Regions from separate parts of the Bradyrhizobium cosmicum genome, predicted to be linked through region 2. Evidence: predicted binding sites of a transcription regulator. Region 2 holds the regulator's gene; each other region holds the start of a gene.
What was found. Region 2 encodes PhoB, which activates phosphate uptake and scavenging genes when phosphate is short. Its sites were predicted from a motif close to TGTCATNNANCTGTCAT; they were not measured.
Positions count from the first base shown of each region.

Region 1: phnC (phosphonate ABC transporter ATP-binding protein) is a predicted target of PhoB. The motif match lies at 5,583-5,599, and genes of this name have one in related genera.
Region 3: ugpB (sn-glycerol-3-phosphate ABC transporter substrate-binding protein UgpB) is a predicted target of PhoB. The motif match lies at 5,392-5,408, and genes of this name have one in related genera.
Region 4: FNV92_RS11865 (UDP-2,3-diacylglucosamine diphosphatase) is a predicted target of PhoB. The motif match lies at 2,522-2,538, and genes of this name have one in related genera.

Region 1 covers NZ_CP041656.2:6,865,105-6,872,510, reverse strand. Annotated here, with positions in the region: gene FNV92_RS32760 (methyl-accepting chemotaxis protein) at 1-1,732, shown strand, start outside; gene FNV92_RS32755 (dihydrodipicolinate synthase family protein) at 1,856-2,794, shown strand; gene FNV92_RS32750 (DUF1045 domain-containing protein) at 2,969-3,667, opposite strand; gene FNV92_RS32745 (alpha-D-ribose 1-methylphosphonate 5-triphosphate diphosphatase) at 3,686-4,879, opposite strand; gene FNV92_RS32740 (LbetaH domain-containing protein) at 4,876-5,535, opposite strand; gene phnC (phosphonate ABC transporter ATP-binding protein) at 5,710-6,519, shown strand; gene phnD (phosphonate ABC transporter substrate-binding protein) at 6,582-7,406, shown strand, end outside.
Region 2 covers NZ_CP041656.2:7,006,759-7,014,164, reverse strand. Annotated here, with positions in the region: gene pstS (phosphate ABC transporter substrate-binding protein PstS) at 1-665, shown strand, start outside; gene pstC (phosphate ABC transporter permease subunit PstC) at 843-1,832, shown strand; gene pstA (phosphate ABC transporter permease PstA) at 1,834-2,679, shown strand; gene pstB (phosphate ABC transporter ATP-binding protein PstB) at 2,676-3,497, shown strand; gene phoU (phosphate signaling complex protein PhoU) at 3,509-4,225, shown strand; gene phoB (phosphate regulon transcriptional regulator PhoB) at 4,248-4,955, shown strand; gene FNV92_RS33430 (GcrA family cell cycle regulator) at 5,176-5,688, opposite strand; gene FNV92_RS33425 (aspartate aminotransferase family protein) at 6,140-7,348, shown strand; gene argF (ornithine carbamoyltransferase) at 7,348-7,406, shown strand, end outside.
Region 3 covers NZ_CP041656.2:114,526-121,931, forward strand. Annotated here, with positions in the region: gene cmk ((d)CMP kinase) at 1-361, opposite strand, end outside; gene aroA (3-phosphoshikimate 1-carboxyvinyltransferase) at 358-1,695, opposite strand; gene FNV92_RS00485 (TIGR02300 family protein) at 1,868-2,272, shown strand; tRNA gene FNV92_RS00490 (tRNA-Ala) at 2,368-2,443, shown strand; gene FNV92_RS00495 (GIY-YIG nuclease family protein) at 2,583-2,825, shown strand; gene FNV92_RS00500 (MarR family winged helix-turn-helix transcriptional regulator) at 2,832-3,290, opposite strand; gene FNV92_RS00505 (organic hydroperoxide resistance protein) at 3,436-3,861, shown strand; gene FNV92_RS00510 (CaiB/BaiF CoA transferase family protein) at 4,039-5,241, shown strand; gene ugpB (sn-glycerol-3-phosphate ABC transporter substrate-binding protein UgpB) at 5,461-6,777, shown strand; gene ugpA (sn-glycerol-3-phosphate ABC transporter permease UgpA) at 6,823-7,406, shown strand, end outside.
Region 4 covers NZ_CP041656.2:2,522,978-2,530,383, forward strand. Annotated here, with positions in the region: gene FNV92_RS11845 (hypothetical protein) at 1-632, opposite strand, end outside; gene FNV92_RS11850 (PqqD family protein) at 622-1,056, opposite strand; gene FNV92_RS11855 (Lrp/AsnC ligand binding domain-containing protein) at 1,145-1,390, opposite strand; gene thiD (bifunctional hydroxymethylpyrimidine kinase/phosphomethylpyrimidine kinase) at 1,546-2,346, shown strand; gene FNV92_RS11865 (UDP-2,3-diacylglucosamine diphosphatase) at 2,563-3,375, shown strand; gene FNV92_RS11870 (glycosyltransferase family 4 protein) at 3,389-4,432, shown strand; gene FNV92_RS11875 (threonine/serine dehydratase) at 4,495-5,478, shown strand; gene FNV92_RS11880 (caspase family protein) at 5,552-7,360, opposite strand.

The DNA of each region.
Region 1 (7,406 bases), 140 kb from region 2:
GCGCTGGAACGACGCTGCACCGCAATTTCAGCTATTCTACGACGAGGCCAAGCGCCCGCGCGCCGAGCGCAAGATCGAGCGGACCATGCCCTGGTACGATTCCGTCACCAAGGTGATCGACACGGCAAACCTCGCCTCCACCGCGGTGTCGAACCGCGCGTGGATGAACGATCCCTTCATCGCCCGCATGATTCAGGTCCGTCGCCTCGCCTGGCAGGTGCGGGATCGCTATGGAATCCATTGCTCGATGCTGCGCTCGAACGTCAACAGCAGCAGGCCACTGGATGACAACCAGAAGCGCCAGCTGGCGCAATGGGACGGAACCATCGCCTCGGGCTGGGCCGGCATGGCCGAGTTGCTGGCCGCGCCTGACGTGACCGCTGATCTGGTCACCGCAGCCAAGGACGCGCAGGCCAAGACCGACGGCGTGCTGAAGCAGATCGGCGAGCTCACGAAGAACTTCGATGGTAGCGGCAAGCCCGCGATGCCCGCCTCCGAGTGGAATACGCTCTGCCAGTCGCCATTCTCGCTCATCGTCGGCGTCGCGACCAAGGCGCTGGACCAGTCCATCGCGCGCGCAGAGGCCGTTCAGGCCAAGGCGCTCACCAATCTCGTCCTGCAATCGCTCGCCTTCCTGTTCGCTCTCGCCGTGACGCTGGCCGGTGTCTATGTGGTCCGCAACCGCCTGATGCGCCCGGTGCGGGCCATCCTCGATGCGATCGCCCGGATCAGTGCGCGCGACTATGCAACGCCGGTTCCGCAATCCGCATATCCCGACGAATTCGGCACGATGGCCGCCGCGCTCGAAAGCCTGCGTGAGAGCGCTGCGACCGCGGAGCGCCTGGGCCAGGAACGCGAATCGCAGCAGGCGCTGCAGCTCGCGCGCTCCGGCACCGTGGATGCCGCGTGCCGCAGCTTCGACGACACAGTGCAGGCCGTCATTCACAGCGTCGCGGCATCGGCACGGGAGCTCGATGGGACGGCCACGGGCGTGCGCTCGCTGGTTGCCGAATCCAGCAGCCAGACCGCGGCGGTCTCCTCCGCGGCCGAGCAGGCCACCAACAATCTCGAAACCATCGCGGCTGCGACCGAGGAGCTCTCGGCGTCCGTCGGCGAGATCTCCGCACAGGTGCAGTCCAGCGCGCGCGAGGCTCGTGAAGCTGTCGCGCAGGTCGAGCAGACCAACGCGACCGTCGAAGTCCTCGATCAGACCGCGAGCCGGATCGGTGAGGTCGTGAAGATGATCCACGCCATCGCCGGTCAGACCAATCTGCTGGCGCTGAACGCGACTATCGAGGCCGCGCGCGCCGGAGAGGCCGGCCGCGGCTTTGCCGTGGTCGCGGGCGAGGTCAAGAGCCTCGCGGCGCAGACCGCAAACGCAACGGAAGAGATCTCGCGGCAGGTCGAGGAGATCCAGGGGGCGACAGGGCAGGCCGTCGCCGCGATCCGCTCCATCGGCGGCGCCATCAGCGGCATCGACGAGAAGATGACCGCGATTGCAGCGGCTGTGGAGGAGCAGCGCGCCGCGACCACCGAGATCTCGCGCAACTTCCAGCAGGCGGCGCAAGGTACCCGCGAGGTCACCGATACCATCGGCGGCGTCGCCAAGCTCAACCAGGAGACCGGCAACGCCGGCACGGTGCTCACCGACTCCGTGAAGAAGATGTCGGCCGATGCCGACCGTCTCCGCACAGCGGTCGAGGGCTTCCTTGGCGCGGTGAAATCGGCCTGACACTCTGTCCCCTGTTCCCACGGCGCGCGGGCCGGCATTGCCGCCGATGCTTGCGCCAGGTACATCTGTGACGCCGCGCCAGCGCGGCAACGGACGACAGGAACATCAGGGATGGAGAGTTCGATGCCGGTCACCCCACACAAGGCCCAGCGCCCCTATCGCGGCGTGTTCCCGGTGGTGCCCACCATCTTCGATGAACGCGGCGAGCTGGATCTGGAAGGCCAGCGCCGCTGCGTCGACTTCATGATCGATGCCGGTTCGCACGGCCTCTGCATCCTCGCCAATTTCTCCGAGCAGTTCGTGCTCACCGACGCCGAGCGGGAGACCGTGATGCATGCGGTGCTGGAGCATGTGGCGGGCCGCGTGCCTGTGATCGTCACCACCACCCATTTCAGCTCGGCCGTCTGCGCCGCACGCAGCAGGCAGGCTGAAGCGGCCGGCGCTGCCATGGTGATGGTGATGCCGCCCTATCACGGCGCAACCTTTCGCGTGCCCGAAAAAGGCATCGTCGAATTCTTCAAGGTGCTCTCGGACGCCATCACCATTCCCATCATGATCCAGGACGCGCCGGTGGCGGGCACGCCGCTGTCAGTGGACCTGCTGGCGCGGCTGTCGCGCGACTTCGCCAACATCCGTTACTTCAAGATCGAGGTGCCCGGTGCTGCATCAAAGCTGCGCAGCCTGATCGAGGCGGGCGGCAAGGACATCGAAGGCCCCTGGGACGGCGAGGAGGCGATCACGCTGCTCGCCGATCTCGATGCCGGTGCCACCGGCGCCATGACGGGCGGCGGTTATCCCGACGGCATTCGCCAGATCATCGATCCTTATTTTGCCGGCAAGCGCGAGGAGGCGAAAGCCGCCTACGAGCGCTGGCTGCCGCTGATCAATTACGAGAACCGCCAATGCGGCCTGATCGCCTGCAAGGTCATGATGCAGGCCGGCGGCGTCATCAAGTCCGACACCGTGCGCCATCCGCTCCAGCCGCTGCATCCGGCGACGCGGGCAGGGTTGCTGGAGCTGGCTCGGGAGCGCGATGCGCTGGCGCTAAGGTGGGGGAGTTAAGTCTCTCCCCCGTCCGCTGTCGTCCCGGACAAGCGAAGCGCAGATCCGGGACCCATAGCCCCAGGGAGAAGTTTGGCGAAAATTCGAAGTTGGCACCTCGCGCCATAACCTCTCCCTGTGGTTATGGGTCCCCGCGTACGCGGGGACGACACGGACTATGACGCGCAATTTCGTCTAACCAGTCAGCTTCCATTCGCCGATAATGCTGAAGCGTGCCTTGGCATCGTCCTGCCTGAACAACGCGATGCGATCAGTCGCGAGCGTATCGAGCTTCAGCGACTCAAACCGTCCCCGCAGCATCTCCAGAACCGGCCCGCGTCGCTCCGCGTCCAGTCGTCCCGTCAACGTCATGTGGAAGCGGAATTCCTCCATCACGTAAGGGTAGCCCCAGCGATCGAGATAATCGCGCTGGCGCTCGCTGAGCTTCTCGGGTTTCCGCCGCGCGCGGTCTTCCGCCGTCAGGACGGCACGAAACGAATCGAAACTGAGGACGCAATCGGCGGCGAGCTGTTGCAGCGTGTCGACCGACTCGGCCGGGATGACTGCAATGAAGCCGCTGATGGCATCGACGACGGGCCGGATCGACGGGATCGGCCGCGCTTTGCCGGCGAATTCGGCACATACCGCCATGAGCTCCGCTTCGGTCCTGCCGGCCGCCAGCGCCATCGGCGCCTTCAGCGTGCCGTGAAAACCATACTTGCGGGGATCGGCGGTGATGTCGCGCCAGTCTGGAGCGATTTGCAAAGCCTCAGCGGGGAAGGGCACCTCTTGACCGGTATAGGCATCGTAGCCAAGCAGCTCGGCGCCGAAGCGGGAGAGGGCGCTGTCGCTGCCTGCGGCAGAATAGATCGCGTAGCGGGGGAAACCGGTCATGGCTTCAGCATAACCAATTTATGCCGCAACGACAGCCTCGCGCGGCGTCGCCGCCACGCTGAGCAGCCGCGTCGCATCGGTGAGATGCACAAGCTTGCCGCCTGCGATCACCGCGACCAGCCGCGGCCGCAGCGGTATGGTGTCGTCGACCAGCAGAATGTCGGCGCGGCGTCCTTCGGCGATAAGGCCGCGGTCGGCAAGGCCGGTCGCGCGCGCGGGCCCGGCGGAGACCAGGTCCCAGGCCTTCGCCAGCGGCAGCACGCCGTCGGCGGCGAGGCGGAAGGCGGCCAGCAGCTGCGCGGGATAGTAATAGTCCGACGCCAGCACCGAGCAGAGCCCCTTGGCGATCATGTCGGACGCCCTGGTCCAGCCGGTGTGGCTGCCGCCGCGCACGACGTTCGGCGCGCCATAGACGATCGCATCGCCGGCGCTGGCGGCCGCCCGCGCCGTCTCCTCGTTGATCGGAAACTCCGCGATGTCGGTGCCGAGCTCGCGATACTCCCGGCGCATCGCCGGCGTTGCGTCGTCATGCGAAAGCATCCGCACCCCGGCGGCGCGGGCAACCGCGGCCAGCCGCGACACGGAAGCGGGCACGTCGGCTGCGCGCGAGACGATACGCGCGACCAATCCGTCGAAATCCTCGCTCGTCAACCCGGTCCGTTCCACCATGCGATTGCGTTTGCGCGGCTTGGCCATGTCGGCGACGGTACCGTCCATGTGGTCGTTGAAGGCGAACAGGTCGACGCGCCCTTCGGCGAGCCATTGGGTGATCTCGGCCTCGGCGCCGAGATTGTAGGTCTCGTGCCGCAGGTGAAAGCGGGTGTCGGCGGCGAATTGCGGGCGCTGCCGCTCGATCGCCTCCATCAGCTCCCGGGCATTGTCGGCACTCCGCAGGCCCGGTTCCCACGAGCAGGTCGTGGCGTGAAACACCGTGGTGATGCCGTTGCTGATCGCCTGACGGTCGCTGTCGGCGAGCGCGACGTCGATCGGGAAGTCGACGCCGGCGCGCGGCATCATCTGCCGCTCGAAGGCGTCGCCGTGCAGATCGACGATGCCGGGCAGGACCAGCAGGTTGCGCGCATCGATCGCCAGCCGCGCCCGGCCGCCAGGCGCATCGACCCGTGCAATGTCCGGACCGGACACGCCAAGCGATGTCTCGACGAATTCGGCGCCGATCAGGGCTCGGCCGCCTTCAAGGAAAATGTCTGTCACGCGACCGCGTTTCGTTTGCTGGCAGGAGAGTCTGCCCGTGCTTCATACGTGGAGAGGAAATCTTCAATCCCGAGCTTGCGGAAATCGGGCAGGGCTTCACGCAATTTGTCGTGATCCCAGTCCCACCAGGCCAGCTTTGCAAGCCGCCCGGCGATCTCTTCCGAGAACCGCCGCCGCACGATGCGCGCCGGATTGCCGGCGACGATGGTGTAGGCCGGCACGTCTTTGGTGACGATGGCCCCCGCGGCAATCACCGCGCCGGTGCCGATGTTGCGGCCCGGCAGCACGATCGCGCCGTGGCCGATCCAGACGTCATGGCCGATATGGATGTGATGCTGGCGCCGCCACGCAAAGAAGTCCGCGTCGTCGCTCTCGCCCGGGAAGTAGGCGCTCGCGCGATAGGTGAAATGGGCCTGCGTGGCGCGCTGCATCGGATGATTGCCGGGATTGACCCGCGTCATCGCGGCGATCGAGCAGAACTTCCCGATGGTGGTGTAGGTGATCTGCGCGTCGTTCACGACGTAGGAGTAGTCGCCCATCGTGACTTCGGTGAGGATCGTGCGTGCGCCGACTTCGGTATAGGCGCCGAGCCGGGTCTCCTGCAGCTTCGCGGAAGCATCTACGGTCGGTTGAACTGAAAGCACCTTGCCGGCCATGTTGCATCCGAGGGTTTGAGGGCGGGCGTTTCTCTTCGAGTGGCTTGATGACAATGTCATGACGAGGCGATGACAGGGGACGAAGTGCGTATCATCGCCGCATCGCAGCGCGCGTGTCACACAAGTGTCAAGCGCCGGCGCTAGCGGTGGGTCCCAGCTACTCTGGAGCCCTCTATGCTGGTGGTTGAAGGTCTGACCTGCCGCTTCGGCGCAAAAGCCGCGGTGGACAACGCCTCGTTTCAAGTTTCTCCCGGCGGCTTCGTCGGAGTGATCGGGCGCTCCGGCGCCGGCAAGTCGACCATGCTGCGCATGATCAACCGGCTCGCGACGCCGACCGAGGGCCGCATCCTGTTCGATGGCCTCGACGTGACCCCGCTGCGCGGCAAGGAGCTGCGGCAGTGGCGGGCGCGTTCGGCCATGATCTTTCAGCAATTCAATCTGGTCGGCCGGCTCGATGTGCTCACCAACGTGCTGATGGGGCGTCTCGCGACGATGCCGGCCTGGCGCTCGCTGACGCAGACCTGGCCCGAGCAGGACAAGGCACTGGCGATGTCGGCGCTCGAGCAGTTCGATATCGCCTCGCTCGCTGCCCAGCGTGCCGACCAGCTCTCCGGCGGCCAGCAGCAGCGTGTTGCGATCGCCCGCGCGCTTGTCCAACAGCCCGACATCATCCTTGCCGACGAGCCGATCGCCTCGCTCGATCCGCGCAACACCAAGATCGTCATGGATGCGCTGCTGCGCATCAACAAGCATTTCGGCATCACCGTGCTCTGCAATCTGCATTCGCTCGATCTCGCCCGCAGCTATTGCGACCGTCTGATCGGCATGGCGCAGGGCCGCGTGGTGTTCGACGGTGCACCGGCCGCGCTGACCGATCACGTCGCGCGTGAGCTCTACGATCTCGAAGCCGCCGATGTCATGGGTGGTGCGTCCGCGCCAGCCCACGATGGCGTCCCTGCGCTCGGGACGGCCGCGGCTGCCTGAGCCACGCCACCAGCCTAGTTGCCAGTTTTGCGTCAACCGACCCAACCGATGAAGAGGGTATCATGATCACTCGCAGACTCATCCTCGCCGGCGCCGCCGCGCTCGCGTTCACGACCTCAGCCTCCGCCGAGGACTGGAAAGCCAAATATCCCGAGCTGACCTTCGCGGTCATTCCCGCGGAAAACGCCTCGGGCGTGACCGAGCGCTGGGCGCCGTTCATGAACTATCTCTCCAAGGAACTGGGCGTGAAGGTCACGCTGCGCATCGCCAACGACTACGCTGCGGTCATCGAAGGCCAGCGCGCCGGCAACATCCATATCGCCAGCTATGGCTCGGCGTCGTTCGCCCGCGCGCGCCTGACCGGCGTCAAGACCGATGCCTTCGCCAACGATATCAACGCCGACGGCTCGACCGGCTACTATTCGGTGTTCTTCGTCAAGGCGAACAGCCCCTACAAGAGCGTCGATCAGCTCAAGGGCAAGAACCTCGGCCTTGTCGACCCGAACTCGACCTCCGGCAACAACGTGCCGCGCTTCGAGCTCGACAAGATGGGCATCACCGACGCCGACACCTATTTCAGCAAGGTCGTCTTCACCGGCAGCCACGAGAACGCGATCCTGGCGCTGGCGCAGGGTACGGTCGACGTTGCCGCGAACCAGTGGACCAGCGACGACGATTCGACGCTGGCGCAGATGCTGACCAAGGGCATGCTGAAGAACGCCGATGGCTCGCCGATGAAGAAGGACGATTTCCGCATCATCCACAAGTCGGCGCCGATCATCAACGGCCCCTACGCCTACAATTCCGACCTGCCGGAAGAAGCCAAGGCGGCGATCGCGAAGGCGTTCTTCGACGCGCCGGCCAAGGACAAGGCGGCCTTCGATCGC
Region 2 (7,406 bases):
ACGGCGAGACGCTCGCCAACGTCTATCTCGGCAAGATCACCAAGTGGGACGACGCTGCCATCAAGAAGCTCAATCCGAACGTGAAGCTGCCGTCGGACGCGATCACGGTCGTCCGCCGTTCGGACGGGTCGGGCACCACCTTCAACTTCACCAACTATCTCTCCAAGGCGAGCGCCGACTGGAAGAGCAAGGTCGGTGAGGGCACCGCGGTCGAGTGGCCGGTCGGCGTCGGCGCCAAGGGCAACGAAGGCGTGTCGGGCAACATCGGCCAGACCAAAAACTCGATCGGTTACGTCGAGTACGCCTACGCCAAGCAGAACAAGCTGACCTACACCGGTCTCGTCAACAAGGCCGGCAAGACCGTGCAGCCGACGGTCGAAGCCTTCCAGGCGGCCGCGTCCAATGCCGACTGGGCCAAGGCTCCCGGCTACTACGTCATCCTGACCGACCAGCCCGGCGAGAAGTCCTGGCCGATCACGGCGGCGACCTTCATCCTGATGCACAAGGATGCCACCGACAAGGCGGCTTCCAAGGAAGCGCTCAAGTTCTTCGCCTGGGCGTTCAAGAGCGGCGACAAGATGGCCGAGGAGCTCGACTACATCCCGATGCCCGACAGCGTCGTGAAGCTGATCGAGAAGACCTGGTCCGCCGACATCAAGAGCTGAGCAGGGCTCTCGTGTCCCGGACGCGCTGCAGCTTGCAACGCTGCAGCGCAGAGCCGGGACCCACAAGCGCTAGGCCCCGGATCAGCGTCGCACCGCTTCGCGCTGCAACGCAACCGGGGCACGAGACCGGCGACATAAAAGCAAGTATTGTTAGTACAGGGGATCGGCGTGGCTGAGATGGCTGTCGAGAGCAATGTAGTGGATGCCGCCGGACCGTATGACCGCGCCAAGGCGTTGGGGGCGTTCAAGCTCGGTGACATCACCTTTTACTGGATCACGCGCCTGAGTGCGATTTCCGTGCTGCTGATCCTCGGCGGCATCATCCTGTCGCTGATCGTCGGCGCCTATCCGGCGATGAAGGAATTCGGCCTCTCCTTCCTGTGGACGCAGCGCTGGGCGCCGTCCGCCGATCCGCCCGTGCTGGGTGCGCTCGGGCCGATGTACGGCACGCTCGTCACCTCCTTCATCGCGATGCTGATCGCCATTCCGGTCGGGATCGGCATTGCGATCTTCCTGACCGAGCTCTGCCCGCAATGGCTGCGCCGCCCGATCGGCATGGCGATCGAGTTGCTCGCCGGCATTCCCTCGATCATCTACGGCATGTGGGGCTTCTTCGTGCTGGGCCCGTTCCTGGCCAACAGCTTCCAGCCCTTCATGATCAAGATCTTCGACGGCGTTCCCGTGCTGGGCACGATCTTCGCCGGACCGCCGTCCTATCTCAGCCTGTTCAACGCCGCGCTGATCCTTGCGATCATGGTGCTGCCCTTCATCACCTCGATCTCGGTCGACGTGTTCAAGACGGTGCCGCCGGTGCTGAAGGAGGCCGCCTACGGCGTCGGCTGCACCACCTGGGAAGTCGTCCGCAGCGTCGTCATCCCCTACACCCGCGTCGGCGTCATCGGCGGCGTCATGCTGGCGCTCGGACGCGCGCTCGGCGAGACCATGGCGGTGACCTTCATCATCGGCAACTCGTTCCGCATCTCGGGGTCGATCTTCGCGCCGGGCACCACGATCTCGGCGGCGATCGCATCCGAGTTCGCCGAGAGCGACGGCCTGCACCAGTCCGGCCTGATCCTGCTCGGACTTCTCCTGTTCGTGCTGACGTTCTTCGTGCTCGCGGCCGCCCGGCTGATGCTGATGCGCCTGGAAAAGAAGGCGGGGAACTGACATGAACCCGATTTACGCACGCCGCCGCCGCAAGGATATCGTCGTCCGCGGCCTCTGCATGGCCGCTGCCGCCTTCGGCGTCACCTGGCTCGCGCTGATCCTGATCACGCTGCTCTACAATGGCGTGGCCGGGCTCAACGTCCAGATCTTCACCGAGAACACGCCGCCCCCCGGATCCAACGAGGGCGGCCTGCTCAACGCCATCGTCGGCTCGCTGATGATGACCGTGATCGGCGTCGGCATCGGTGCGCCGCTCGGCATGTTCGCCGGCACATACCTTGCCGAATACGGTCGCAACGACAAGCTGACCTCGGTGATCCGCTTCATCAACGACATCCTGCTCTCGGCACCCTCGATCATCATCGGCCTGTTCATCTATGGCGCGGTGGTGGTGCCGATGCGCGGCTTCTCGGCGATCGCCGGTTGTCTCGCGCTGGCCGTCATCGTCATCCCGGTGGTGCTGCGCACGACCGAGGACATGCTGCTCTTGGTGCCGAACGCACTGCGTGAGGCGGCATCGGCGCTCGGCCTGCCGCGTTCGCTGGTGATCAAGCGGATCGCCTACCGCTCGGCCCGCGCCGGCCTCATCACCGGCGTGCTGCTCGCCACCGCCCGCGTCGCCGGCGAGACCGCGCCGCTGCTTTTCACCGCGCTGTCGAACCAGTTCTTCAGCCTGGACCTGACCAAGACGATGGCGAACCTGCCGGTCACCATCAACAACTTCGTGCAGAGCCCCTACGCCTACTGGAAGCAGCTGGCGTGGAGCGGGGCCCTGCTCATCACCCTGACCGTTCTTGCCCTGAATATTGGCGCGCGCATCCTTGGCGCCGAGAGGACCGCAAAATGAGTGAGCTTTCCGTATCGATGAGCGCGGCCGGTGGGTTGCCGCAGGCGCCGGTGCTGCCCGAGGCCCCGGCCAAGGTGACGGTGCGCAACCTGAACTTCTATTACGGCGAACACCACGCGCTGAAGAATATCAACCTCGCGCTCGGCACCAACCGCGTCACGGCGTTCATCGGCCCGTCGGGCTGCGGCAAGTCGACCTTGCTGCGCATCTTCAACCGGATGTACGACCTCTATCCGGGCCAGCGCGCCACCGGTCAGCTCATGCTCGACCAGACCAACATCCTCGACCCCCGGCTCGACCTCAACCTGCTGCGCGCCCGCGTCGGCATGGTGTTCCAGAAGCCGACGCCGTTCCCGATGACGATCTACGAGAACATCGCCTTCGGCATCCGTCTCTACGAGAAGATCTCGAAGTCCGAGATGGACGACCGCGTCGAGAAGGCGCTGCGCGGCGGCGCGCTGTGGAACGAGGTCAAGGACAAGCTCAACGCCTCCGGCCTGTCGCTCTCGGGCGGCCAGCAGCAGCGCCTCTGCATCGCCCGCACCGTCGCGGTGCGGCCGGAAGTGATCCTGTTCGACGAGCCGTGCTCGGCGCTCGATCCGATCTCGACCGCCAAGGTCGAGGAGCTGATCCAGGAGCTGTCCGAGAACTACACGATCGCGATCGTCACCCACAACATGCAGCAGGCTGCGCGCGTCTCCGACAAGACCGCCTTCATGTATCTCGGTGAGTTGATCGAGTTCGACGACACCAGCAAGATCTTCACGTCGCCGACCGATCGGCGCACCCAGGATTACATCACCGGCCGGTTCGGTTGAGGAGACGGGACATGGGTACTGAACATACCGCAAAGGCCTTCGACACCGACCTGCAGGAACTCACCCGGCTGGTCGCGGAAATGGGCGGCATCGCCGAGCGCATGATCGTCGATTCCGTCGACGCGCTGATCCGCCGCGACGTCGCGCTCGGTCAGCGCGTCGTCGCCATCGACGCCGAGCTCGACGCGCTGCAGAAGAAGATCGAGGAGCGCGCCGTGCTCACCATCGCGCGCCGCCAGCCGATGGCGGTCGACCTGCGCGAGATCGTCGGCGCCATGCGGGTTGCGACCGATCTCGAGCGGATCGGCGACCTCGCCAAGAACATGGGCAAGCGCGTCGCGGCGCTGGAGACGGATTTCCATCCGCTCAAGCTGTTCCGCGGCCTCGAGCACATGACCGACCTCGTGCAGCAGCAGGTCAAGTCGGTGCTGGACGCCTACGCCGCGCACGACCTGCCGGCGGCGATGGCGGTGTGGAAGGGCGACGAGGAAGTCGACGCCATCTGCACCTCGCTGTTCCGCGAGCTCCTGACCTACATGATGGAGGATCCGCGCAACATCTCGTTCTGCATCCATCTGATGTTCTGCGCCAAGAACATCGAGCGTATCGGCGATCACGCCACCAACGTCGCCGAGACCGTGTTCTACATGATCGAAGGTCAGGCGATCACCGACAAGCGGCCGAAGGGCGACATGACGACCTTTGCCACGACGGTTCCGAATACCTGACGACTTGAGGAGCGACGACCCGATGGGCGCACGCATTATGGTGGTTGAGGACGAGGAGGCTCTCACCGAGCTGCTTCGCTACAACCTCGAAGGCGACGGCTATGACGTCGAGACGGTGATGCGCGGCGACGACGCCGACACCCGTCTCAAGGAGCACATTCCCGACCTGATCGTGCTCGACTGGATGCTGCCGGGATTGTCCGGCATCGAATTGTGCCGGCGGCTTCGCACCCGGCCGGAGACCAAGCAGCTGCCGATCATCATGCTCACCGCGCGCGGCGAGGAGAGCGAGCGGGTGCGGGGCCTTGCGACCGGTGCCGACGACTACATCGTCAAGCCGTTCTCGGTGCCGGAGCTCCTGGCGCGCGTGAAGGGCCTGCTGCGTCGCGCCAGCCCGGAGCGGCTCGCCACCGTGCTGGCCTACGGCGACATCGAGCTCGATCGCGACAAGCGCCGCGTGGCGCGCTCGGGCCGGCCGATCGACCTCGGTCCGACCGAATATCGCCTGCTGGAGTTTTTCCTGGAGCATCCCGGCCGGGTGTTCTCGCGCGAGCAACTGCTCGACAGCGTCTGGGGCCGCGACATCTACATCGACGAGCGCACCGTCGACGTGCATATCGGCCGCCTGCGCAAGCTGCTCAATCTCGGCCGCGAGCAGGACCCGATCCGCACCGTCCGCGGCGCCGGCTACGCGCTCGACGATCGGTTTGCCAAGGCCGAGCAGACGTAAGGTTCGCTAAAGCAGACGTGATCGGGCGGGCTGCTACCGCATCCTCCGATGTCGTTCCTGCGAACGCAGGGACGCATAACCACCGGACGTGGTTGGGCGAAGACTTGGAGTGACGATCCCGCGGTGACTGTGCACCGGGATTATGGGTCCCTGCGTTCGCAGGGACGACATCCAATTTGTTGAGACCTCTTCGGGCGACGACTGGCCGCCCGCGACGAACTCAGCGCGGACCCGGCTTGGCCGGCGCGCGCCGGCGATCCGCTGCCGGCTGATACGCAACCCGCGAGTGCTGGGCGCAATAGGGCAGGCCGGAGAGCGCCTTGCCGCCGCAGAAGAAGAAGTCCGGGCTCGAGGGATCGCCGACCGGCCAGTGGCAGGTCGCCTCGTTGAGCTCCAGCAGCGACAGCCGCTGGCTCATCGGCACCACGTTGTCGTAGGTGACCGGTTCGGCCTCGACCTCGACCTCGAAGGCCTGTGCCAGCGCGGTGTTGCCGCGCGCGATGGGCCGGCTCACCCGCATCATGTGCTGGGCGGGACGCGCCTTGCGCGGGCGCGGCGCGGCGGATGAAGGGCTCTTGGCGCGGCCGGACAGGCCGAGCCTGTGCACCTTGCCGATCACGGCGTTGCGGGTGACATTACCGAGCTCTGCCGCGATCTGGCTGGCCGACAACCCGGCCTCCCAGAGCTTCTTCAGTTGCTCGACGCGATCATCCGACCAGGTCAAAACGGTCATTGCACCCTTTCCTTCGCCGCGCGCCACCATCCTGGGGCTGCACAGCGAATGCCTAAGCCTCGAAAAACCCGTGCCGTCAGAATCCCTTAAGGCTCGCCGGGCACCGAGAGCCGCCCGAACGTTTACGCCGGTACATGAGGACTTAGAGATCAGAACTGCCGCACGAGATGTCGTATCTGACAAGCCAAACGCTACAATATGGCGTGACTCACGCGCAAGAGTCCGCCGACTCGCTTCCACATGTTCCGTGGCGAAATCCCGCAAAATCGCCACCGCAAGACTACGGATTCAGCGTTTCGCGAGGCTTTCCGGGCGGCATTGACACCCGTTTCACGGGGCATAAGATAGTCCCGCGTGCCGCCCTTAAAAGGCGGCACGTTTCGTTTTCCGGGCCGGTGAATGGTGCGTTGCGTAATGCACGCTCACCGTCCGCAACATTCAAGTGACAGTCATGACTAACAGCGCAGCGCCGCATTTGCTCCCCGTTTTCGCCAGGTCCGACCTCGGTTTCGAGCGCGGCGAAGGCTGCTGGCTGATCGCGACCAATGGCGAGCGCTATCTCGATTTTACCTCCGGCGTGGCGGTGAATGCGCTTGGCCATACCCATCCCGCGCTGGTCAAGGCGTTGCAGGAGCAGGCGACCAAGCTCTGGCACATGTCGAACCTGTTCCAGAGCCCGGACGGCGAGAAGCTTGCCGCGCGCCTGTGCAATGAAAGCTTCGCGGACTTCGTGTTCTTCTGCAATTCCGGCGCCGAGGCGCTGGAGGGTGTGATCAAGCTGGTCCGCCATCATCACTTCTCCAAGGGGCATCCGGAGCGCTATCGCATCATCACCTTCGAGGGCGCCTTCCACGGCCGCACGCTGGCGACGCTGGCCGCGACAGGATCGGCGAAATATCTCGAAGGGTTCGGTCCGCCGATGGACGGTTTCGACCAGGTCCCGCACGGTGACATCGAGGCCGTGAAGAAGGCGATCGGTCCGCAGACCGCCGGCATCCTGATCGAGCCGATCCAGGGCGAGGGCGGTGTGCGTTCGGCGACGCCTGCCTTCCTCCGGGCATTGCGCCAACTCTGCGACGACAAGGGGCTGCTGCTGGCGTTCGACGAGGTGCAGACCGGCATGGGCCGCACCGGCGATCTGTTCGCGCATCGCCGCACCGGCGTCATACCTGACGTGATGTCGCTGGCGAAAGCGCTCGGCGGCGGCTTCCCGATCGGCGCGGTGTTGGCGAGCGCGGACGCCGCTTCCGGCATGGGGCCCGGCTCGCACGGCTCGACCTTCGGCGGCAACCCGCTGGCGATCGCGGCGGCGAATGCCGTGCTCGACGTCATGCTCAAGCCCGGCTTCTTCGATCATGTGCAGAAGATGTCGCTGCTGCTCAAGCAGAAGCTCGCCTCCGTGATCGACCGCCATCCCGGCGTGGTCAGCGAAGTGCGCGGCGAGGGCCTCCTGATCGGCATCAAGGCCGTGGTGCCATCCGGCGATCTCGTCGCGGCGTTGCGGAGCGAAAAACTGCTCACGGTCGGCGCCGGCGACAATGTCGTGCGCTTCCTGCCGCCTTTGATCGTCACCGAAGCCGAGATCGAGGACAGCGTCGGGCGGCTCGAGCGCGCATGCGCAGCGCTCTCGTCGAGCCAGACCAAGCGGGCGGCAAGCTGATGAGCAAATCGCCAAAGCACTTCCTCGATATCAACGAGTTGCCGCTGGCGGAGCTCAA
Region 3 (7,406 bases), 380 kb from region 2:
GGCAGATCACGGTTCCAATGTCGCGGCCATCAAGCACGGCGCCGGGCGGATCGGCGGCGAATTGCCGCTGGAAATTGACCAGGGCCTCGCGGACCCTGGGGATGGCCGAGACGATGGAGGCGGCCTCGCCGGCCTTCTGGGTCTTCAGGGCGGGATTGCCGAATTTTTCGGGATCGAGTTCCAGCGCCGCCGCGACCGCTGCCGCCTCGTCCCTGAGGTCATGACCCGACTGCATCAGGGCGTAGGCCACCGCGCGATAGATCACGCCGGTATCGAGATGACGATAGCCGTAATGATGGGCGAGGCGCTTGCCGAGCGTCCCCTTGCCCGAGGCGGCCGGTCCGTCGATGGCGATGATCATGAAAACTCTGCCCCAAGCGAACGCATCATCGGGATGAAATCCGGGAAGCTGGTGGCGATGAAGGCGGTGTCGTCGACGGTGACCGGCTGGTCGGAGGCGCAGCCCATCACCAGCGCGGACATCGCGATGCGATGATCCATATGGGTGGCGACAGTGCCGCCGCCGGGGACATGACCGCGTCCCTCGACGATCAGATCGTCGCCGGAGACCTCGACCTTCACGCCGTTGACGCGGAGCATGTCGGCGGTGGCCTCGAGCCGGTCGGATTCCTTGACGCGAAGCTCCTGCAGGCCGCGCATGATGGTGGTGCCCTCGGCGAAAGCGGCTGCAACCGCCAGCACGAGATATTCGTCGATCATCGACGGCGCGCGCTCGGGCGGCACTTCGACACCGCGCAGTTTCGAGGCGCGCAAGCGCAGCTGCGCCATCGGCTCGCCGGCATCACCGCGCACGTCGCTTTCCTCGATCGACGCGCCCATTTCGCGCAGCGTGGTGAACAGGCCGGTGCGCAGCGGATTAGTCATGACATCGGGCAGCACGACGTCCGAGCCCTCGACGATCAATGCGGCGACGACAGGGAAGGCCGCGGAGGATGGATCAGCGGGCACGACGACCGTCGCGCCATGCAGCTCGGGCTGGCCCACCAGCGTGATGCGGCGACCATGCTGGCCTTCCGGCGTCGAAGTGATCTCGGCACCGAAATGCTTGAGCATCAGCTCGGTATGGTCGCGGCTGGCCTCGCTCTCGATCACCGTCGTGATGCCCGGCGCGGCGAGGCCCGCCAGCAGCACCGCCGACTTGATCTGGGCCGAGGCGACCGGGGTCTTGTAGGTGATCGGCAGCGGATCGCGGGCGCCCTGGACGGTCAGCGGCAGACGGCCCCCCTCGCCACCGGAAACGACCTTCGCGCCTATCTTTTCGAGCGGGTCCAGGATCCGGCGCATGGGGCGGCTGCGCAGCGAGGCGTCGCCATCGAACACAGCGGAGATCGGGCAGCCGGCAACGGCGCCCATGACGAGCCGGCAGCCGGTGCCGGAGTTGCCGAAATCGAGCGGCTCCTTGGGCTCGGCAAAGCCGGCGACGCCGACGCCGTTCACCTTCCAGGCGAAATCGCCGGTGCGCTCGACCCTGGCGCCCAACGCCTGCATGGATTTGGCGGTGTTGAGGACGTCCTCGCCCTCCAGCAGGCCCGAAATCCGGGTTTCGCCGACCGCGAGCGCGCCCAGGATGAGCGCACGGTGGGAAATCGACTTGTCCCCGGGCACCCGTACTTTTCCGGTCAGGGGGCCGCTGGCCCGCGACGTGAGCGGCGTCGGCTTGTCGGAATGGGTCAAGATTGTGTCCTTGGATGTACCCCTGGATGCCCCTTTGGGGCTCGCGGGCAGGTACCACAAGGTATCCTCGCCGTCACCGGCATGTCTTTCTCCCGTAATGCGCTATTGACAGCGGGCCGCCAACTAGCCAAGTGAAACACCGCTTTTCCGACATTCCCAGGATTCCTCTGCCGTGGCCAAGTCCGAACTCGGAACCAAACGTATTTGCCCGACCACGGGCAAGAAGTTCTATGACCTCAACAAGACTCCGGTGATCTCGCCCTATACCGGCGAAGTGGTGCCGATTGCGCCGATTGCGCCGGCCCGCGCGAGCCGGGCCGAACCCCGCCATGCGCCGGCCGCCGACACCGCGCCGGAGCCGGCGGAGGTCGAGGAGGTTTCGCTCGAGGAGGCCGACGCCGAGGAAAACACCGGCAAGGTCAAGGCTGTCGTGCCCGAATCCGAGGACGATATCGAGGTCGACGAGACCATCGAGGACGATGACGACGATGATTCGACCTTTATCGCCGACGACGAAGAGGGCGATGAGGACGTCACCGACATCATTGGTGACGTCGGAGGTGATGAAGAGACTTGAGATCAGCCCTGATCTGTGAAAAAGGGTGCACCGCGCGAGTCACCAGGCTCGCCGGTCGGGAGTGATCTACCAGGATCGTCCCATTTAAGGACTACGGGGCCATAGCTCAGCTGGGAGAGCGCTTGCATGGCATGCAAGAGGTCGGCGGTTCGATCCCGCCTGGCTCCACCACGCTTCGCCCTTCGGGCTACGCGTGGCGCAGCCGCGCACAGCCCGAAGGGCGAAGCGTGGTGTCCGGCGAAGCCCGAGGGGCGAAGACGGACTGGTAGACGCGCCCCCTATCCCTAAGCTTCCGCCGTGCGAGCCTACGATGTGGTACGTCTACATCATCCGCAGCATCGAATTCCCCGACCAAGAATACATTGGCGCGACCGAGGATTTGAAGCGGCGCATTCCAGAGCACAATGCCGGTAAATCCGCTCATACTGCCAAGTTCAAGCCGTGGAAGCTGGTCTGGTATTGCGCTTTCCCCGACAAGCTGAAGGCCTTGGCATTCGAGAAATATCTCAAGTCACACTCAGGCCGCGCCTTCTCAAAAAAGCGGCTCTGCTGATTCTCCCTACTCCCCAATCACCGCATTCAGCCTGTCCCGCAGCGCGACGATCTCGTCCTTCATCGCCACCAGTTCCGAGACCGAACAGTCCGATGCCGCCAGGATCGATTGCGGCACGCTGCGCGCCTTGTCTTTCAACGCGTGGCCCTGGGGCGTCAGTGTGATCAGCACCTGCCGCTCGTCCTCGCTCGAGCGCGTGCGCTTGAGCAGATGGGCGGCCTCGAGCCGCTTCAGGAGCGGGGTCAGCGTGCCCGAATCGAGGAACAGCTTCTCGCCGATGTCCTTCACCGGCACGTTGTCGCGCTCCCACAGCACCAGCATCACAAGATATTGGGGATAGGTCAGGCCGAGGCGGTCCAGCAGCGGCTTGTAGACACGGTTGAAGGCGTGCGCGGCGGAATAGACCGCGAAGCAGATCTGGTTGTCGAGGCGTTGCGGATCCAGGGTCGATAATTTCCGGGGCATGGAGAATCTCACGAGGCTTTCCTCATTCTGGGGCCGGCCGGCGGCACATTCAATTGCGAACAATTAAATGTGAGGCATGCAAATATCAATTGCACACAATCTAATTGTTTGCGACATAGAGATCACCCAACCCGAGGAGACGAAAATGTCCGTGAACGTTCTCTACAAGACCAGCGCAAAAGCCACCGGCGGCCGCGACGGCCATGCCGCGACCCTCGACGGCGCGCTCGACGTCAAGCTCACCACGCCGAAGGAGCTCGGCGGCGGCGGCGGCGCCGGCAACAATCCCGAGCAGCTGTTTGCGGCCGGCTACGCCGCCTGCTTCATCGGCGCGATGAAATTCGTGGCGTCCCAGGGCGGCCCGAAGGTCCCGGCTGACGCTTCCGTCACCTCGACCGTCGGCATCGGCCCGCGCTCGGAAGGCGGCTTCGGCCTCGACATCGATCTCGCCGTCTCGCTGCCGGGCCTTGCCCGTGCCGAAGCCGAGGCGCTGGTCGAGAAGGCCCACCAGGTGTGCCCCTACTCCAATGCCACGCGCGGCAATGTCGACGTTCGCCTGACGGTCGTCTGATCCAACGGCGGATTGGCTGGCCCGAGATCCCCCTCGGGCCGGCTGCTTCCGTTTCGTTTTGCCGCGCCGCGGGATTGCACGGCGGCCCTGCATACGCCCCACCGCAACAAGCCATTGCTGGCACAAAAAAACCTCGCTAGGCCTGTGATCAAACGCCGACACAGGGGAAGCGAAGGCATGACTGAAGCCGTTTTGGGCGCAATGACCGGACTGCGCGTCATCGATCTCACGCGCGTGCTTGGCGGTCCCTACTGCACCCAGATCCTCGCCGACCATGGCGCCGACGTGATCAAGGTCGAGCCGCCCGCGGGCGACGAGGTGCGCGACTGGGGTCCTCCCTTCCACGAGGAGGACGCGGCCTATTTCATCGGCATCAACCGCAACAAGCGTTCGATCGGCCTCGACCTCGCCTCCGAAGGCGGCCGCGCCGTGCTGCTCAAGATGCTCGAGACGGCCGACGTCCTGATCGAGAATTTCAAGCCGGGCACGCTGGAGAAATGGGGTATCGGCAACGAGGTGTTGCGCGAGAAATTCCCGCGCCTCGTGCATTGCCGGATCTGCGGCTTCGGCGCCGACGGCCCGCGCGGCGGTAATCCGGGCTATGACGCCATCATCCAGGCCATGACCGGCATGATCGCGGCGACCGGCTCGCCGGAGAGCGGGCCGATGCGGATCGGCGTGCCGCTGGTCGACATCGGCACCGGCCTCTATGCGGCGATCGGCATTTTGATGGCGCTGTCGGAACGGCAGCGCTCGGGCAAAGGGCAGTTCCTGGAGACGACACTGTACGAGACCGGCCTTGCGATCATGCATCCGCACACCGCGAATTATTTCATGCATGGCAAGCCGCCCGGCCTCACCGGCAACGAGCATCCCAATCTCGTTCCCTACGCGATCTTCCCGACCAAGACCGACAACATCTTCATCGGCGTCGGCAATGACGGCACCTTTCGCAAGCTCGCCAAGGAGATCGGCAAGCCCGAGCTCGGCACCGATCCGCGCTTTGCCCGCAACAAGGACCGCATCGCCAATCGAGAGGCGCTGCGCGCCGAGCTCGCCGCGGTGTTCAGCCAGCACGAGGCGGAACCGCTGTGCAATCGCCTGCTTGCCGCGGGCCTGCCCGCAGGTCCGGTGCAGAAGATCGACCAGGCGTTGACGAACCCGCACACGATCGCGCGCGGCGATATTATCGAAAAGGATTGGTACAAGGGCGTGGCCTCGCCGATCCGGCTCGATCGCAGCAAGCCGAGCCTGCGCCGCCTGCCACCGAAATTCAGCCAGCACGCTCAGGAGGTGCTGGGCGAGTTCGGGTATTCCAAGGCCGAGATCGACGCCATGGTCGAGAAGGGCACGGTCTGCGGCCCCGAGCGCAAGCGATAGGAACCCCTCACCTCATCACAGAAATGATGCCGCACTGCGGCGCGGGCATGCATGTACACTGCGAACGGAGGAGGCTGCCTGCGTCGCCTTAGCCTATTTGACGGCTTCCCATTTAGCAGCGCTTGCCGCTTTCGTTTCTCCCGCTTACACAGTCATGTGAACGTCATATGGCGCTGCTAGCGCAAGCGATCTTTTTGACGGCCAAGGGAGGTTTACTTGATGGCTCTTCGACACTTTGGAGCGGCTGCCGCATTTGCAGTCACGGTTGGCATGACGGCTTCGCCGGCGCTGGCTGTGACCGAGATCCAGTGGTGGCACGCGATGACCGGCGCCAACAACGACGTCATCGTCAAGCTCGCCACCGACTTCAACGCGTCGCAGACCGATTACAAGGTCATTCCGACCTACAAGGGCAACTACCCCGACACGATGAACGCCGGCATCGCCGCGTTCCGCGCCGGCAACGCCCCGCACATCATGCAGGTGTTCGAAGTCGGCACCGCGACCATGATGGCCGCGACCGGCGCCGTGAAGCCCGTCTACAAGCTGATGGCCGACGCCGGCGAGAAGTTCGATCCGAAGAACTATCTGTCCGCGATCACCGGCTACTACTCGACGTCGAAGGGCGAAATGCTATCGTTCCCCTTCAACTCGTCCTCGACCGTGATGTGGGTCAACCTCGACGAGCTGAAGAAGGCGAACGTCGAGATCCCGAAGACCTGGCCGGAAACCTTCGCGGCTGCCAAGAAGCTTCACGACAACGGCCATCCGACCTGCGGCTTCTCCGGCTCCTGGGTTACCTGGGTCAATCTCGAGCAGCTGTCCGCCTGGCACAACGTGCCGCTCGCCAGCAAGGCCAACGGCCTCGACGGCTTCGACACCGTGCTCGAGTTCAACGGACCGCTTCAGGTCAAGCACCTCGAGAAGCTGATCGAGCTGCAAAAGGACAAGACCTACGACTATGCCGGCCGCACCAACACCGGCGAAGGCCGCTTCACGTCGGGCGAATGCCCGATCTACCTGACCTCGTCGGCGTTCTTCGGCAACGTCAAGGCACAGGCCAAGTTCGCCTTCACCGCTGTGCCGATGCCGTATTATCCTGACGTCAAGGGCGCGCCGCAGAACTCGATCATCGGCGGTGCCTCGCTCTGGGTCATGGGCGGCAAGTCGGCCGACGAGTACAAGGGCGTCGCGAAGTTCCTGACCTTCCTCTCGGATACCGACCGCCAGGTCTATATCCACAAGGCCTCGGGCTACCTGCCGATCACCAAGGCGGCCTACGCCAAGGCGAAGGAAGAAGGCTTCTACAAGGATCAGCCCTATCTCGAGACCCCCCTGCTCGAGCTGACCAACAAGGAGCCGACCGAGAACTCGCGGGGCTTGCGCCTCGGCAACATGGTGCAGCTGCGTGACGTCTGGTCGGAAGAAATCGAGCAGGCGCTGGCCGGCAAGAAGACCGCCAAGCAGGCGCTCGATGCCGCCGTCGAGCGCGGCAACACGATGCTGCGCCAGTTCGAAAAGACCGCTGTAAAATAAGGCGAAGGCGCCGGCAGGCACCAAGATCTGCCGGCGCCACCCATCATGCAAAAGCAAGCCATTTTCCAATCCAAGCTATTGCCCTACGCGCTGGTTGCGCCGCAGCTCGCGATCGTCCTGATTTTCTTTTATTGGCCGGCCCTGCAGGCGGTGATCCAGTCCTTCCTGCTGCAGGATGCCTTTGGCCTATCGACCACCTTCGTCTGGTTCGAGAACTATATCGATCTCTTCAAGGACCCAGCTTATTTCGAGGCGATCGTCCGGACCTTCCTGTTCTCGTTCGCCATCGCCGTCTCATCGCTGTCCTTTGCGCTGCTGCTCGCCGTCATGGCGGACAAGCCCCTGCGCGGCTCGATGCTCTACCGCACGCTCTTGATCTGGCCCTATGCGGTCGCGCCGCCCGTGGTCGGCGTTCTCTGGATCTTCATGCTGCATCCCTCGCTCGGCGTGCTCTCGCGCTATCTGCGCGCAATGGGCATCGACTGGAATCCGCTGCTCGACGGCGACCAGGCCGCGGCACTGATCATCCTCGCTGCCGCCTGGAAGCAGATCTCCTATAATTTCCTGTTCTTCCTCGCCGGCCTGCAAGCGATCCCGAAGAGCGTGTTCGAGGCCGCCGCGATCGACGG
Region 4 (7,406 bases), 2.8 Mb from region 2:
AGGGCAGGGCGCAGCCGCGCCGAGCAGAACAGCGGCTCGATCTCGCCGGTCGCGCTGTTGACCGCAACGAAGTCGTCGCCCGCGTAAAGCCAGCCGGCCTTGGCGCAGGCCAGCGCCGCGGTGGTCTTGCCGCTGTGGCCTTCGCCGGCGAGCAGCGTGAAGCCCGCGTCGCCGCCCACGGCCGCGGCATGGACCGCGCACCAGGGCGTCTCGTGCATCATCGCATGGATCAGCGAGATCGCGGGACGGCTGCGAATCCAGGGCGGCGCCTCGCCCTTCGGCAGCCAGGCGATGCCGCGCCTTGCCGCAAGGTCGACCGCGTACAGCACGGGAATGACGGCGGGCTGCCACACCGAATAGACGCCGTCCTCGATCAAGAGGCGCGGCTTCTCGGCGGCGTCCGGCACCAGCGCGGAGAGATCGTGATGATCAGCGGTGATGAAGCGCAGGTCGAGATCGATATGGCCCGACGTGCTCTGGATGTAGGCCGGCAGGAACATGCCGGCCAATTCCTGTGATGCAAATCCGAGGCGCAAGCCGAACGGGCCGCAGCGCGCGTGCGCCTCGACCGGCTCCGATGTCCTGGCGAAGATCTTCGCGATCTCCCGCCGGATGAAGCCGCTAGCTTTCATTGGTCTCGCGCAGCGGCCAGCCCTGCTCGCCGGCGTCGTGCACGGGATCCATCAGCAACAGCTCCCGCAGATTGTCGAAGCGCTGGAATTCCGGGGCGACGAATGCGCCCGCCAGGACCGGCGACCAAGTCTCCATGGAGGTCTCGCTACGCGCCTCGGGGGTGCCCTCGGCGATGAGGCCTTCCGCCAGCATGCTGTCGACGAAAGCCTGCACCTGTCGTGTGATGGAGGGCACATCGCCGCCGGTCGCTGCGGCGAGGGCGCCGGCAATTTCCTCAACCGTTCGGTTGACATTCAGGCCGAGCCAGATTTGCGCGGCGCTGCCGTCGAGGTTGTAATAGACGCCGTTCTGATAGTTGGCGAGCACCACTTCACTATCAAATTGCTGGCTGATCAGCAGCGGCACCGACGTGGTGAGAGCCATGACTTGCTCGGTACTCGGTTCATTTCCAGTGGCTGGACGCTAGCACAGGCGAGCGGAGGCGCAACCTGCGCCCGGCGTGAATTCCGGGTCACTTGGCGCCAAAAGCCTTGAAGGTGATGATGGTGAGCGTGTCCTGAATGCCAGGCAGCACCTGCACCTTCTCGTTGATGAAGTGACCAATGTCGGTGTCGTTGTCGACGTAGAACTTCACCAGCAGGTCGTAATGGCCGGCCGTGGAGTAGATTTCGGAGGCGATCTCGGCTTCGGCGAGCGCATTGGCGACCGTATAGGACTGGCCGAGCTTGCATTTGATCTGGACGAAGAAAGGAACCATTGCAGTCACTCCGAAGGCGTATCTGGCCGCTAATAGGCCAAAACCGGCCGGATTTAGCAAGCGAACTTGCTGCCCCCGGGCGCAGGCGAACTTGCTGCCCCGGGGTCCGCGCGCTAGGTGTGGATCATGGCCCTGAAACATCGGAAATTCGCCTCATGACGACGCCCGTGGCGCTCACCATCGCCGGCTCCGATTCGAGCGGCGGCGCCGGCATCCAGGCCGACCTGAAGACCTTTGCCGCGCTCGGCGTCTATGGCGCCTCCGCCATCACGGCGCTGACGGCGCAGAATACGCGGGGCGTGACCGGCATTCACGCCGTGCCGGCGGAGTTCGTCGCCGCGCAGATCGATGCGGTGTTCTCCGATCTCGAGGTCGGCGCGGTGAAGATCGGCATGGTGGCGCAGGCCACCAGCATCGACGCGATCGCGGCCGCGCTGTCGCGCTGGACTCCCCGCCACATCGTGCTCGATCCCGTGATGGTCGCAACCTCCGGCGACCGCCTGCTGGCGTCGGAGGCCGTGGAAGCGCTGCGCACGAAGCTGATGCCGCTTGCCTCGGTGATCACGCCCAACCTGCCGGAAGCCGCGGCTCTGCTCGACGAGCCGATTGCGACAAGCGAGGCCGGGATCGAGAGCCAGGGGCGCCGCCTGCTCGCGCTCGGCTGTCGCGCGGTGCTGATCAAGGGCGGGCACGGCGAGGGCGCCGAGAGCATCGACTATCTCGTTGATGCGGAGGCGACGATCGCGCTCGCCGCGCCGCGCGTCGCGACCCGAAACACCCATGGCACGGGATGCTCACTGTCCTCGGCGGTCGCGGCGGGGCTTGCCAGAGGCGAGGATCTCGAGCGCGCCGTGCGCAACGCCAAGGCCTGGATCAGCGCGGCGATTGCGGCCGCCGATCGCTTCAGCGTCGGTCACGGCCACGGACCGGTCCACCATTTCCACAAGTTTTACTGACGTCGGCTGCGCGCGGTGCGGCGGCTACCGCCGTTAACCACCGAGGCCGCGTCTCCCGAGCTCTTGCGGACAATCATTGCCGCTTCATGTCGCCTGATTGTCGCATGCGACTGATATTCGCAGGACGGGCGAGGCGAGGTTTGATTCGTATCCGAGGGTGCCTCAGAGGTTCAATGGTCATCCCCCTGTCACGGGATATTGTTACAGGCATGTCGCATGGGAAGTTACGATATGAGTGACGAGAGCCCTGAAAGGCGCTTTCGCACCTTGTTCATCTCCGATGTTCATCTCGGAGCCCGCGGTTCTCAGGCCGACCTTCTGCTGGACTTCCTGCGCTACCACGACGCCGATACGATCTATCTCGTCGGCGACATCGTCGATGGTTGGGCGCTGAAATCGAGCTGGCACTGGCCGCAATCGCATAACGACCTCGTCCAGAAGCTGCTGCGCAAGGCGCGCAAGGGCGCCAAGATCATCTACATCCCCGGCAATCACGACGAATTTCTGCGCAACTATTACGGCACGCATTTCGGCGGCATCGACGTGGTCGAGAACACCGTCCACACCGGCCCGGACGGCAAGCGCTACCTCGTCATCCACGGCGACATCTTCGACCTCGTGGTGCAGAACGCGCGCTGGCTCGCCCATCTCGGCGACAAGGCCTACGACTTCGCGATCCAGATGAATCGCTTCGTCAATTTCTTCCGGCGCATGTTCAAGGTGCCCTATTGGTCGCTGTCGCAATGGGCCAAGCAGAAGGTCAAGAACGCCGTCAACTACATTGGCGCGTTCGAGCAGGCGCTCGCGGCCGAAGCGCGCCGCCACGACGCCGACGGGGTGATCTGCGGCCACATCCACTACGCCGTCATCCGCGACGAGGCCGGCATCCGCTACATGAATTGCGGCGACTGGGTCGAGAGCTGCACCGCGCTGGTCGAGCACGACGACGGTCATTTCGAGATCATCACCTGGGCGGATCACGCGCAAAAGCCTGCGGCCGTTCCGCAGGTGGCAGCCAGAGCTGCATGACGGAGGCCGCCTGATGCGCATCCTGGTCGCGACCGACGCCTGGCACCCGCAAGTCAACGGTGTGGTTCGGACGCTGACCAAGCTTGCTGATGCGGCCGAGGCGCTCTGCGTCGAATTCACGTTCCTGACGCCGCAATCGTTCCGCACGTTCGCGATGCCGAGCTATCGCGATGTGCGGCTCGCGATGCCGCGGCCGGCCAGGATCGTAGAGCTGATCGAGGAGGCGCGCCCCGACAGCATCCATATCGCGACCGAAGGGCCGATCGGCCTGATGGTCCGCCGCTATTGCCGCCAGCGCAAGCTGCCGTTCACGACCAGCTTCCATACGCGTTTCCCCGAATATATCCGCGCCCGGGTGCCGGTTCCGGAATCCCTGATCTGGCGCGCGCTGCGCCGATTCCATGCGCCCAGCCGGGCGGTGATGGCGGCAACGCCGGCGCTCGCCCGCGAGCTTGGCGAGCGCGGCTTTGCCAACGTCGTGCTCTGGCCGCGCGGCGTCGACACTCATTTGTTCCATCCTCGCGCCATCGATCTCTGCCTCCCGGCACCGGTGTTCCTCTCGGTCGGCCGCGTCTCGGTCGAGAAGAATCTCGAGGCGTTCCTCGATCTCGACCTGCCCGGCACCAAGGTGGTCGTCGGCGACGGCCCGGCGCGCGTGGCGCTGGAGGAAGCCTATCCGGATGCGATCTTCCTCGGGCAAAAGCACGGCGAGGAACTGGCGGATATCTATGCTGCGGCCGACGTGTTCGTGTTCCCGAGCAAGACCGACACCTTCGGCCTGGTTCTGCTGGAAGCGCTCGCCAGCGGCCTGCCGGTGGCTGCCTTCCCGGTGAAAGGCCCCCGCGACGTGATCGGCGATGCGCCGGTCGGGGCGCTGGATCACGATCTGCGCAATGCCTGCTTCGCCGCGCTCGACATCTCCCGGCAAGACTGCGTGGAGTTCGCCGCCGACTACACCTGGGAGGCGTCGGCGAGGGCCTTTGTCGACAGCATCAAGGCGGTGGGCGCGGTGCTGCCCGGCCGAAACGACGCGGAACAGCCACGCTTCGTCGCCTGAGGGACAAATTCCTCTCGCGGAGGTGTCTTCCCAGCCGTCATTGGCCGAGATACAAATTGCTGATGACAGAACAGCCCCTTCCGGTCAGCTCTGCTGACATCGATGCCGCAGCGCGCGTGATTGCGCCTTTTGCCATCCGCACCCCGCTGCTGTCCTTTCCCGTGCTCAACGAGCGCGTCGGCGCCAAGGTCTTCCTGAAGCCGGAGATGCTCCAGCGCACCGGCTCCTTCAAGTTCCGCGGCGCCTTCAACAAGGTCGCCTCGATCCCGCAGGACCAGCGCGCCGGCGGTGTCGTCGCGTTCTCCTCCGGCAACCACGCCCAGGGCGTGGCGGCGGCGGCGAAGATCCTCGATATGCAAGCCACCATCGTGATGCCCGCGGACGCGCCGCTGTCGAAGCGCGAGCGCACCAAGTCCTATGGCGCCGAGGTCGTGCTGTACGACCGCTACAATGACGACCGCGAAGCGATCTCGCGCGGGATCGCCGAGAAGCGCGGCGCGACGCTGGTTAGGCCCTATGACGATCCGTTCGTGATCGCAGGGCAGGGCACCGCCGGCCGCGAGATCGCGGAAGACATGGCGGCGCTCGGCCTCAGCCCCGACATCGTGGTGGCACCGGCCTCCGGCGGCGGCCTGATCGCAGGCGTCGCAACGGCGGTGAAGGCGCGCTATCCACTGGCCGAAATCGTGGTGGCCGAGCCCGAGGCGTTCGACGATCACGGACTGTCGCTGACCGCAGGCCATCGCGAGCCGCATGCGCCCGCGGGCCGCACCATCTGCGATGCGCTGATGGCGCTGATCCCCGGCGAGATGACGTTTGCGATCAACAGCAAGCTGCTTGCGCGCGGCGTGACCGCCTCGGACAAGGAAGTCGGCGCGGCGGTGGCGTTCGCCTATCGCGAGCTGAAGCTCGTGGTCGAGCCCGGCGGCGCGGTGGGCCTTGCCGCGCTGCTTGCGGGACGTCTCGACGTGGCCGGCAAGAACGTCGTCATCGTGCTGTCCGGCGGCAATGTCGATGCGGATTTGTTTTCCGAGCTGGTGGCCTGATCTTCTGAGATTTTGACATGAAGAAGGGGCAGAGCGTCGCCGCTCTGCCCCTTTATCGTGCGCCTTCAAGCGATCAGTGCATGAAGCTCCGGCGATTGTTGCCGCCGCCGTTATTGCCCTGCGACTGGTTCATCGACTGGCGGAAGTTGTTGCCGCCATTGTTGACGATCCGATTGGTCGTGTTGAGCTGCGGGCGGGTGTTCTGCTGGTTGTTCTGAACCTGCACCTTGTTGACCGGGTTGTTGTCGATCCTCGCGCCGTTGTTGACGCGGATCGGGTGGTTCTGCGTCTGGACGTTGACCGGCTTCGGATCGACGGTTGGGCCGCCCTTGCCGACATTCACCGGCATACTCACGATCTTGCCAGGAGTGCCGCTCGTAGTGCCGGCATTGTTGCTGCCGCCATTCTGCGTGTTGTTGGTCGCAGGCAGCGTCACGATCTTGCCGATGCCGCCCTTGGTGTTGGTCGTGTTGGTCGGCGCGGGCAGGGTGACGATCTTGCCCGGGGTCTGCAATGGCGTGCCGTTCTGCTGGTTGTTGCCGGAGGGCAGGTTGACGATCTGGCCACCATTGCCGAGCTTGCCGATGCCGTTATTGTCGCCGGGTTTCTGCACCACCGGCAGGTTGCCGATGATCTGGCCGCCACCATTACCCTGCTGCGGCAGGTACTTCGGCTGGCCGAGATTGCCGATCTTGAAGGTCGGGGTGATGCTCTGCGGCGCCAGGAACTTGGTCGCCTGCATCAACGGGATCTGCTTCGGCTGGGCTTCGAGCTTCAACGCGACTTGCGCATAGGGGGTGTTGCCGTAGCTTTCGTAGAAGCTCTTGTAGCCGAGCGGCGAGTTCGCGAGCACCGCCTTGTGCCAAGCCTGCGTGAGCTGGAGGTTGTTGAGCAGCCAGCGGACGTGGTCGCACAGCGGGTCGTGCGGATACATCTGGATGAACTCCTGATAGTATTCGGGGCGACCCTCGGACACGACGTAGTCATAGGCCTGGCGCGTCGAGCGGCTCGGCAGGTTGGAGGCCATCTGCACCACCGGCGCATTCACCGGCGCGCGCGCGGCGGCAACCGCGGTGTCGCCGAAGAAGGTGAAGTCGGACGTCAGCGACGAGCTCTCCCACGGGATCTGCGCGCCGAGCGTGGTCTGGTTCACCTGAAGGCGCACCCGCTTGAACAGCTGCTCGATCGGCACGTTGGGTTCGCGCGCGACGTTCAGGAAGGCCTGCGTGTAGGGGCTGTGGCCGCCGGTGCCGTCCTGCGCCTCGGCGCCCGGCGCGGTCGAATAGCCGACGATCGAACCGTTCGGCGCGTCGACGATGGCGAGGCCGCGCCCGGCGTCGTTGACGTCAGGGAACGGATTGTTGCGGCAGGCGTCGAGGATGACGATGCGCATCCGGCTCGGGATCGTCTCCAGCGTCGACATCACGTCGACCAGACGCACCGAGTTGTTGACGAGCTCGGTCGGGTTCGAGACCTTGGCGTCGACGGGAACCAGGTAATTCTCGCCGGCGAGCTGCACGCCGTGACCGGCGTAGTAGACCATCGCCACCGTGTTCGGGCCGCGCGCGGACACCTTGGCCGAAAAATCCTGGACCACGCGAAGCATGTCGTTCTGGCCGAGATCGGTCGCGGCGACCACTTCGAAACCGGCGGAGTTCAGGAACTGCGCCATCGACTGCGCGTCATTGTCGGGATTGGAGAGCTGCGGCGCGTTCTGGTAGTTGGAGTTGCCGATCACCAGCGCCACGCGCTGCTCCGGGCCTTGCAGCGCGGCGGGGGCAGGCTGGACCGGAGCGACTTGCGCGGAGGCAGGACCGCAGGCGAAGCCGAACAGGCTTCCCAGCAGGCTGGCCGTCATCAGGAAGGGCTTTAGGCGGAACATGGCGTGCTCCTCTGGCACTGATCTCGATGCGAGATTGGTTGCAAGC